One region of the Alkalibacillus silvisoli genome, then DNA from elsewhere that is predicted to be linked to it. Evidence: a T-box and tRNA genes for the amino acid it is inferred to sense, from the RefSeq annotation. Region 1 holds a T-box; the other holds one or more tRNA genes.
What was found. A T-box is a leader RNA that pairs with one kind of tRNA and senses whether it is charged. The one in region 1 lies ahead of ABDZ63_RS04900 (valine--tRNA ligase), so its partner is inferred to be a tRNA-Val.
Positions count from the first base shown of each region.

Region 2: it has a tRNA-Val gene. The T-box ahead of ABDZ63_RS04900 (valine--tRNA ligase) is inferred to sense a tRNA for this amino acid. The anticodon was not compared.

Region 1 is NZ_BAAACZ010000009.1:146,294-151,878, reverse strand. Features, by position in the region: gene ABDZ63_RS04900 (valine--tRNA ligase) at 1-1,672, opposite strand, end outside; T-box leader at 1,765-2,000, opposite strand; gene ABDZ63_RS04895 (hypothetical protein) at 2,111-2,299, shown strand; gene ABDZ63_RS04890 (LysM peptidoglycan-binding domain-containing protein) at 2,302-3,453, opposite strand; gene hemL (glutamate-1-semialdehyde 2,1-aminomutase) at 3,698-4,978, opposite strand; gene hemB (porphobilinogen synthase) at 4,992-5,585, opposite strand, start outside.
Region 2 is NZ_BAAACZ010000005.1:92,894-98,478, reverse strand. Features, by position in the region: gene ABDZ63_RS02710 (GMC family oxidoreductase N-terminal domain-containing protein) at 1-1,223, opposite strand, end outside; gene ABDZ63_RS02705 (hypothetical protein) at 1,227-2,168, opposite strand; gene ABDZ63_RS02700 (hypothetical protein) at 2,385-2,696, opposite strand; tRNA gene ABDZ63_RS02695 (tRNA-Val) at 2,968-3,039, opposite strand; gene ABDZ63_RS02690 (hypothetical protein) at 3,141-3,332, shown strand; gene ABDZ63_RS02685 (DUF6176 family protein) at 3,577-3,921, opposite strand; partial or broken gene ABDZ63_RS02680 (divergent polysaccharide deacetylase family protein) at 4,566-4,829, shown strand; gene ABDZ63_RS02675 (divergent polysaccharide deacetylase family protein) at 4,877-5,071, shown strand; gene ABDZ63_RS02670 (restriction endonuclease) at 5,504-5,585, opposite strand, start outside.

The DNA.
Region 1 (5,585 bases):
AAGATCCAGTTGCTAAGAAGTAACGTAATGAGTCTGCACCATATTTATCAATGACATCCATTGGGTCAACACCATTACCTAATGACTTACTCATCTTTCGGCCTTCTGCATCACGTACTAAACCGTGTATTAGTACATCTTTAAATGGACGACGCTTCATAAAATGTTTCGTTTGGAAGATCATACGAGATACCCAGAAGAAAATAATATCATAACCTGTTACTAATACATCTGTTGGGAAATAACGGTTTAAGTCGTAGCTGTCTTCCTCTGGCCATCCCATCGTTGAAAAAGGCCATAACGCTGATGAGAACCAAGTATCGAGTACGTCTTCATCTTGCTCCCAGTTTTCTAAGTCTTCAGGTGCTTCACGTCCAACATAAACTTCTCCTGTTTCTTTATGATACCACGCTGGAATTCTATGCCCCCACCATAACTGACGAGAGATACACCAATCACGAATGTTTTCCATCCAGTGTAAGTAAGTCTTCTCAAATCGATCGGGAACAAAGTTAACTTGATCATCTGTTGACTGTAGTTCAACCGCCTTTTCTGCTAATGGTTCCATTTTAACGAACCATTGCGTTGAAAGATAAGGCTCCACAACTGCATCACTACGCTCAGAATGGCCTACTTGGTGAGTATGATCTTCAATGTTAAACAAAACACCTTCATCTTGTAAGTCTTTAACAATTTGTTTACGACATTCAAAGCGATCCATACCTTCATATTTACCAGCATTTTCATTCATCGTACCGTCTTCATGCATGACTAGTACACGTTCTAAATCATGACGGTTTCCAATTTCAAAGTCATTTGGATCATGAGCTGGGGTAATTTTTACAGCACCTGAACCAAATTCCATATCAACATAATCGTCTGCAACAATTTCAATTTCACGCCCGACAATTGGAAGAATGACTGTTTTTCCAATTAAGTCTTTATAACGTTCATCTTCTGGATGTACGGCTACCGCGGTATCACCTAGCATTGTTTCAGGACGGGTTGTTGCGACTTCAATATGATTAGAACCATCTTTAAGCGGATACTTCATGTGATAAAAAGCACCTTGTACTTCCTTATAGATTACTTCTATGTCAGATAAAGCCGTTTGTGTGCTTGGGTCCCAGTTAATGATGTATTCGCCACGATAAATAAGCCCTTGTTCATATAAAGAAACAAATACTTCAAGAACAGCATTTGATAACCCTTCATTTAAAGTAAATCGTTCTCTAGAATAGTCTACACCTAATCCAAGCTTTTCCCATTGTGCACGTATAAAAGAGGCATACTCTTCTTTCCAGTCCCATGATTTTTCTAAGAACTGCTCACGCCCTAAATCATGACGACTTTGACCTTCTTCTTTTAACTTTCCTTCAACTTTTGCTTGTGTCGCAATTCCAGCATGGTCCATTCCAGGTAACCACAATACATCATAACCTTGCATTCTCTTATAACGTGTAATAATATCTTGCAAAGTGGTATCCCAAGCATGGCCTAAGTGTAGACGACCAGTAACATTTGGTGGTGGAATAACAACTGTGAAAGGGTCTTTAGATTCATCATTTTTTGCTTCAAAATATTTACCCTCCACCCAAAATTGATAACGGCCTTGTTCAACTTCATTTGGATTGTACTTCGGTGCCATCGAAGTATCATTGTGTTCACTCATAATAAATTCCTCCTTAGTTTATTTAGCTAAGCTTCAATTAAAAATGGTTATAACAAACAGGTAGTTACTCAATAAAAAAAGCCTTTCATCCTAAAAAGGACGAAAAGCTTTGATTGAATATTTCGCGGTACCACCTTTGTTCATGAGCTACACTTGTAACCCACACACTCAAGTAAGATAACGGTCTTCCCGATCCCTTCTACTTAAGTTTCAAAGGAATTGCTATTTTCAGAGCGACTTTCCAAGTTTTCCACCAGTAGAAGCTTTCAGCCAAGGCTTCTTTCTCTGTTCAGGTTCCAACCTGTACTCCTCTCTTACTAGCATTTGCGTAAAATTAAGTTTGCTATTATTGTATACAAATTCATCATAAAAAGTCAATGAATTTAAAGCACAACTTCCCTTTACCAACATATTGTAGCTAAAGAGGAGGAAATTTAGATGAGTAAATATTACCGATACCGATTACCACCTTGGGCTAGACAATGCATTTTCACAATCGAACGTTGTATTTTACCAATCATGATCTTCCAATTGATTCGTACATTACTGTTTCCTTCTACATTAGATGTCTTTTTATCTGGAGCATTAGTTGGTATATTTATTGCTTTCTATTTAGAATGGATCTAACTTTACTCACTAGACTGTCTAACCTCAGCCGGAACATAAAGTACATCTCCCGCTTTCAGAGAGTCACCTACTTCTAAATCATTTAACCTTTCTAATTTACTTACAGAAACTTGATAATAATTAGCAATTGACTCAAGCGTATCATTCTCTTGGACAAAGCGCATACGCATTTTGACACGACTTGATTCTTCATCTTCTCTGAAGAACTTTGATAAATAACCTAAACCTTTTTTAGGTTTTGATTCTTTTTTCTTCTCGTCTTCCTCTCCTTCAGACCCATCTGCAAATGTGTCTGTGTCTGTATCTGTGTCTTCATCAGCATCATGTGTTTCATGTTCTTCACCATAATCATGAACTTCATCAGAAGGTTCATTCATCGCCGCTACAGTGACCTCTTCTACATTTTGAGACGTGTCTTGACTACTATCTCCATCCACTTTACCTTTATGGAAAAATTCATGTAATGACTGACCTTCTTTCTTCTTCCAAAAATCTCGGCCTTTTTCACCTTCATTTTCTACAGGGTCACTCTCAGCACTTTCTTCATAGTTCACCTGTTCATTATAATTTGCTGTACTATCATAATAATAAGGATCTTCATGACCTTCATCTGTCTCGTAGTCCTGATCATCGTAAGACGGTTCCTCTTGTTCAATGGTTGGAAATTCTTTAAGTTCAAAATCTGACTGAACGGCAGGGTCATCTGATCGCTCTTCCGCTTCTAAAATAGCTGTACCGTCTAACCGAACATTGGAATAGATTTTTAATGTTTTTGATTCTGGTAACTCATAATCAAAATAATCAATAACTACTTGAATATGGTCATCTGTTCTAATTCGATTGTGTGGGATCGTTATATCAATAGGAATAGGATACTGAAACTCCATAAACCCATTGTCTAGTGTACGAACTTGCTGAACCGTATTTTGCTCATCTTCATCCATAATGTATTGTGACTCTTGATTTAAGTGAGTGGTTTGATAATCACCTCGTACAACTAAAACACCACGTACTTGAACATAATTACTTTCGTGGATGACCTTAACATCAGGGTCGATCGCGATGCTATAAAGGTCATCAATTTCCTCCCCTCGTTTGAAATTAATAATTTCCCGAACTTCAAATTGATATGGCACTTGTTCGTAGTTACTCAATATAAATCCCCCTCATATGGTCACTTTATCCATTACTATTTACTATATGTGTATTACAAAAGGAACAGAACTATGTCCATTTTATAACTTCAATTCACCTAAGGGAGAGGAAGTTATTGCATTTTAGACTATACAAAAAGGTGGAGAAAAAAATAGTTGTAATATATAGAAAATCAGAACGGTTCACCGTAAATGAACTCGTTCTGATTATTTAGATTCAATATCGTTCCCTGACTCTAAAGAATTACTTATACTGCCTAAACGCCTTGTTAATTGCTTCGATTGTCTTTTCAATATCAGCATCAGTGTGAACTGTCGATAGGAACATTCCTTCAAACTGAGAAGGAGGTAAGAAAATTCCCTCATCAGCCATCACCTTATAATACTTAGCAAACCATTCTAAATCAGATGATTTTGCAGTTTCAAAGTTAATAACCTCTTCATTTGTAAAGAAGAAACCTAACATTGAACCAGCTCGATTAATTTGTAGTGGTACACCATTTTCTTCTGCTGCTTTCTTAATTCCTTCAACGAGACGATCTGCTTTACGGTTCATCTCTTCATACGAAGCTTCTGTTAGTTGGCTTAAAGTTGCATAACCAGCTGCCATTGCCAATGGGTTACCTGATAAAGTACCAGCTTGATAAATGTCACCAGCAGGCGCGATCATTTCCATAATTTCGCGTTTACCACCATAAGCACCAACTGGTAATCCACCACCAATTACTTTACCTAAACAAGTTAAGTCTGGTGTTACACCAAAATGACCTTGCGCACAGTTATAACCAACTCGAAAGCCTGTCATAACTTCATCAAAAATTAATAGCGATCCGTAATCATTTGTCATATCGCGTAGAAAGCTTAAAAAGTCATTAATCGGTGGTACAACACCCATATTACCTGAAACCGGCTCAACAATAACAGCTGCAAGATCATCACCATATTGTTCAAATGCATATTTAACGCTTTCTTGATCATTATATGGAACTGTAATGGTATTTTTCGCTATCGACTCTGGGACACCTGGGCTATCTGGAAGGCCTAAAGTGGCAACTCCAGAGCCAGCTTTAATTAATAAAGAGTCTCCATGGCCATGGTAATTACCTTCAAACTTTAAGATTTTACTACGCTTCGTGTAACCTCTAGCTAATCTTAATGCACTCATTGTTGCCTCAGTACCTGAATTAACCATACGAATCATTTCAATAGAAGGAACGCGGTCAATCAACAACTTCGCCAGTTTATTTTCATATTCAACGTTAGCACCAAAGCTTGTCCCTTTTTTCATCACTTCTTGTAATGTTTCTAATACTTGTTCATGGGCATGTCCAACAATTAAAGGTCCCCAACTTAATACATAGTCAATATACTCTTTACCGTCTACATCTTTAATTTTTGACCCCTTACCTTCTTCCATGTAAATTGGGTCATGATCTACAGAGTTAAAAGCTCTTACTGGCGAGTTTACTCCCCCTGGGAATAAATCGACTGCTTCTTCAAATAATTGCTTTGAACGATTAGTCATTTATATGTCCTCCCTATTCATTAATCCATTTTGCGATATCTTTTGCAAAATAAGTAATAATCAAATCTGCTCCAGCGCGTTTCATTGATGTCATTTTCTCTAATACTATTTCTTTTTCATCAACCCAACCGTTCTTTGAAGCCGCTTTAATTAATGAATATTCTCCACTCACATTATAAGCGACGATTGGTTGGTTATAATCGTTTTTCAACTCTCGCATAATGTCTAAATAACTTAATGCAGGTTTAACAATTAAAAAGTCTGCACCTTCTTCTACATCAGAATGTGCTTCTCTTTTCGCCTCAATACGGTTAGCTGGGTCCATTTGATACGTTTTTCGATCACCAAACTGTGGTGTACTGTGGGCTGCATCTCTAAAAGGCCCATAAAATGCAGAGGCGTACTTAACAGCGTAGGACATGATTGGAATATGTTCAAAACCAGCCTCATCTAAGCCCTTTCTAATTGCAGCAACAAAGCCATCCATCATATTTGAAGGTGCAATAATATCTGCACCAGCCTTAGCTTGGGAAATCGCAGTATCCACGAGTAATGGCAACGTTTGATCGTTATTGACGTAATTATTTTCGATTACACCACAATGGCC
Region 2 (5,585 bases), on a different contig from region 1:
TCAGGAGGTAGATTTAGAAGTGATGACTCTCCACTTTGACTGAAGCCAAAGGTTAATGAGGAAAATAGACCCGGGCTAATGCCAGATGGTTGAATAACACCAAGTCCTGGATAATCCAAACGAGCAGCTGATGTAGGACCAACGAATGGGTTGACGTTATTTTGACCTAATATCCTCATCAGATCCTTTTCATCAAATTCTCCTGTTATCCAATCCCAATAATGATTCGTTAAACCGCGTCCAACCCAATCGTTAAAAGGGAGGTCTGAATTAAGCCAAAGTCTTGGGGTTTCGATACAGCCTGCAGCCATGACGACGACTTTTGCGAACAATTCTCCTGTTTCTCCTGTCCACGTATCTTTGAACTGGACACCACAGGCAATTACCCCGTCTCTTGGATGATTTTCGGTTAATATTTTAGTGGTATATGTATTAGGTCTGATTTCAACATTTCCAGTCTCGAGTGCTAGAGGAACGTAACTGACATGAGTTGACCGTTTAGCGACTTGATCAGTGGATGAGCCATACGTACAACCATTCATACAGTGACCAGCTAGTGTACATCCATCCATATGACTTAGCTCTTCTAAAGAATAATTAGGATTCATTAACTGTTCATTTGGTCTTAGAATCGCATTGGGTTGTGGACGATAACCAGGTGAAATAGGATTTGCCGTATCAATTAGTGACCAACTAGCTTTTTCAGCTCCAAAGTAAAATAATTCTTCTTTCGGTGTAGTGGGTGCAGGGCGAACCGGTAGTGTATCCTCTACCTTTTCATAGTAAGGAATTAATTCACGATAGGAAATGGGCCAAACTCCTTCAACTGCTGAGATATAAGCGCGAGGTGAATTTGCCCAGTAATGCTGTGTGGTTCCGCCTACACCAGCGTTTTGCCAAACTAATCCATTCTCAGGAAGGCTGCGGTACCATCCGGGCCGGCGACGGTCGGCAGGTCCCCAGCGAAAACGTCCAGAAACAATATCATTCATAGTATGTTCTTCTCTCGTGTAGTGTTTCCTTAAAAGGTTAACGTCTAAGTCATCTCGACTCGAACTACTAACAGGACCACGACACTTATTCGGCTCCTCCCATTTCTTATTGCCATACCATGGGCCAGCTTCAAGGACAAGAACTTTGAGCCCTAACTCTCCAAGCTCCTTAGCAGCAACTGCGCCTCCAGCACCAGCTCCAATGATGATAACATCTGCATCTATACTCATCATTTATTCCACCTTTTCATCAAACTCATCAATCAAAAATCCACGAAGTGCACGGTAGCCATATGAAACTCCAGGATAGCCCACTAAATCCCAGGTGTAGGGGATCGTTTCTCTAACACGATCTTCCGGAGAAGCAAATCGAGTTGATCCATAAGAAATCCACTCTGAATAAAAACCAAACTTAACCATTTGAAAAGCATAAGTAACGACAAACTGATTGAGTTCTCCATTGTTAAAAAAGGGAGAGGGAAGAGCATTCAAATCAATTTGAAGATTTTCTAATAAGCTGACTGCTTTAATTCGATCGTTATGTGATAAGGTTGTAAATGCCCCTTCTTGAGAAACAGTATCAAAAGTTGGATTTTTTGTAGACTTGAGGAAGGTAAGTTTTGTAGCAGCTATATCAAGTATTTCAGCTGTTGGAGTAGATAAATGGAGCGTTTCTGGAACCCATTCTTCTTGAGTAGAAATGAAATGATCCAATATCATCATTAAGTATTCATCCATTTTAAATTGATCAGTCCAGGGTGATGGAATCATAGTATCAACGAGTGCCTTGAAGGTAGCTATTGTTTGGGGAGAATGATTGTAAAACGGAACCCAATTAGGCGGTATCATACTAGGGTGAAAGGGTTTTTCATCATCATGCTTTTGAACCTTATTTGCTTTATTAAAGGTGTTAATCTCTGAGCTTTGATATCTCCAAAGAACCTCATGATAAATATCGTTCGCTTGATGCTGGAAGTTTAATAGCTCATTAGATTGTAACGAATAAGATCGATTTATAGTTTCATTAATATCCTGAATAAGGAAATCTAATCGCGCAGATAACTGATCTTGATCTCTTGATTGATGCGATCTTATATAAAACTGGTGGTATTGTTGAATGTCTTGTGCCCATGAAACTAGGCGCTGTAAGTATACGTGAGTGTCAATTTGTTTCACACAATCCCTCCAAAATCTAAATCTCACTCACCTTCAATGAGAGTGGGGATACCTTATAACTATATGCACGAAATTTAAGGGTATGTAATGTATGTGAAATGAGAGGGGCGCATTTGTAGATTATTAACGGGGTTAGTTTAGTTAAGAGGAAAATACATAACATTCAAACAACACATCAAATAACAAATAAATTGACAACATTGACTTAACAGAATTCTATTCTGGAAGATGATTTTCTTCACTTTTGCTATAAATCTCATAAGCAAAATATCCAAATAATAAACCTATTCCAGCCCCAAAACCAAATGAAGATTGTAAGGAGAATGGGAGAAATGTGCTAAGAAGTACAGCAATAGCACAACCAATCACCATTCCAAGTGGTATTAAACTATCCAATAAATTTTGAGCGCTTTTTGATTTTTTCTGACCCAGGGTGCCTTTGTTATATTTATGTTTCATCCTTAAAACGACAAATACTGAAGCCCCACCCACTACTACAATAGGTAGTAAAATACGCGCAATTTCCATAGCTTATAATTCTCCTTTCTTTCGCTTAAGTCCCATTCATCCGAGTTCACATTTTTTGGACTTTTTAGGGATATTGGCGATGAAATAAACCGCTTATTTGAAGTGGAATTTATCAACAGTCAGTCTGAATCATTACAAAATTGATGTATGACCAGTATATCATAATATCCGAACCAAGAGATCAGCATGTTTTAAGTGTATATAGAGATGCTAATAGTAATAGACTCATGAGATAAAAAAAGAACCCTAAAATATTTAGGGTTCTTGGCTATGACTCCGAGTGGACTTGAACCACCGACCCCTTGCCTGTCAAGCAAGTGCTCTCCCGCTGAGCTACGGAGTCATGTTATGAAAGTGTCATAATTAAATAATCGACAAGTATTAATATAATAGCTTATAATGAAGATGTCAATACTTTTCATAGAAGTTGGAGGTACAATTTTTATGCTACCACGAATGTTAACGTTCTTATTAATCGGTGCTTTAATCGTAGCGGCAGTAGCGCTGAGTGTTCCTCAATATTTAAGTTACTTATTCATGGTATTTGGAGTCCTTTTTATAATTGGAATTGGCGCGCTTGCGTTTATCTATTTAAAGCGTGCGTTATTGATTGCCAAACAATTAAAGAAGCAATAACTAAAACGTACCCGAGTTGTTCTCGGTACGTTTTTATTTTTATTTGATTATTTTATTCGCATAATAGATGAAACAATGGCGATTAAGGCTAGTATGATGCCGAATGGCAGTAGTGTATATAACAGGACTGGCGGTAGGGTGAAGATGATATCTAGTATTGGAATTATAATACACAGTGGGACGCTAATGGATATCGCGATGATGAATAAGGTATCCAGTTGTTTTGTATCCATTTTAACACTCCTTACCCTAAGATCTCACGAATGTGCTTAGGAATCATTGTCACCTCTAAATCTAAATCTACAGGTTCATAGGATTCATCAATACATTCCTTCCAGTACTTCAAATGCTTCTGATCAACCCAATGCTCTGACTCTTCTACATCTTGACCATCTTCACCCTCAATAGAATACCAGTATAAATAGTCGATACCATCTACCGTTTCACGAAATATATTTTCGACATACATTTTTTCACCTTCTAATGTGAGTAACACATCTTCCATATGATCATTTAGAAAGTCTAACCATTCATTGGCGCGATGTTCTTTTCCTTCTTTTACCCGAAAGCGTGTTAGTTCGATAATCATTCCTTTTCCACCTTTATCCAACAAATTAAATCTATTTTAACAAAACTGTGCACTAAAATGATAATATTTTGTACTTTGTGAAAAATTTAGTTGGCGATTTAATTTACTCTTTAGTATATTTGTAAAGGGAAATGGACTGTGATGATCTTGAGGTGAGTCGTTGTTCTGACTTTTAGAATATACATGTTTGACTAATATCAAAGGTTCAAGAGAATTTAGCTAGTTAGCAGGTTGTATTTGAAAGGTGGGGTATGGTGGTCTTTGATATTGTCATGTTATTCATTTTCATAGTTGGTATTTGTTTTATTAAGTTTTTTGGCTTATTATTTGCGACCTAAATTTCAACGGACGATTAATTATATTTCGATCTTCATTTTTGTGTTGGTGTATCTCATTATTATTTTATGGTAGAGGAAGAGCTTTCATGATATTGTTGTATGAAACATAGAGTCACAATCAGAGCGGTATAAGCTTTTTTCTAATGGAAATAATAAGACAACAATGAAATGAAGGGCGTGGTAGGGTGAAGCGTGTTGTTGTCTTATGTGTGGTATTAATGATGATTTATATGTTCGCGCTTGATGTATCTGGTGAAGAAGATACTCAGCCTAAGAAAGTCGCGATCATAATTTGATGATTTAGGAAACGATATGGCCGGGACAGAGGATATTCTTGATTTGCCAGTTCCGTTGACGGTTGCGGTGATGCCATTTTCTGAACATACACAAGAAGAGGCTTCGGTGGCTTATGAAGAAGGTCATGAAGTCATTGTCCACTTGTCGATGGAAGGGCCTCCAGGAACATCACGTCAGTTAGGTCCTGGAGCAATTACGACACAGATGAGTGATTATGAGATTAGAACAAAAGTGAAAGAAGCGGCTGATGACGTGCCCTACCCTATGCTGTAGGTATTAATAATCACATGGGATCTGTTGTGACAGTTGATGAGAGAATCATGAATATAGTATTTGAAGTATTACAAGAGAATGGATTAATGTATGTTGATAGTAAGTCCAATTATTTCAGTTTGTCACCGGATGTCGCGGAAAAGTTGGGCGTTCCGATTGTTGAGAATCATATCTTTTTAGATGATGTGGCGGATGTAGGGCATATTACTGAGCAGTGCCAGGCGATTCAAGAGCGGCCTTGAGGATTATGATGAATGTGTTGCGATTGGTCATGTAGGAAGACCAGTTGAAGAAACGGCTACAGTATTGAAAGAGTGGATCGAGGAAGTAGAAGATGAAGTGGAGTTTGTAACCGTTTCTGAGCTTGTGCCAGAATTTAGATGGATTCATCATGGATTGTAATAAGAGATGCTAAACTGTAAAAGGTTTGGCATTTTTTGTGTCGGGTTGACTTTGAGGAGGATCGTTGAGTTTAGAACGAGAAATATAATTAAGAGGTCAAGATTACAGCTATTATTTTAAGGTGAAACATAGAATCAGAAGCTAAGCGTAATGTACCTATATTTTTACATAGATTATATTGTGGATTGAGCGGTTTTTTTAAATTTTACTCATTTCACATTAATGGTGCGAAACTGAAATTATTTGAGCGAACGAATCATTCGAGTGTTTAATTAAGCTTCTTTCGGCTGACCGAATAGTTGTTGTTCTCCGCTTTTTAGGCTTTCGAGTAAATAGCTAACGAATTGCTCGCCG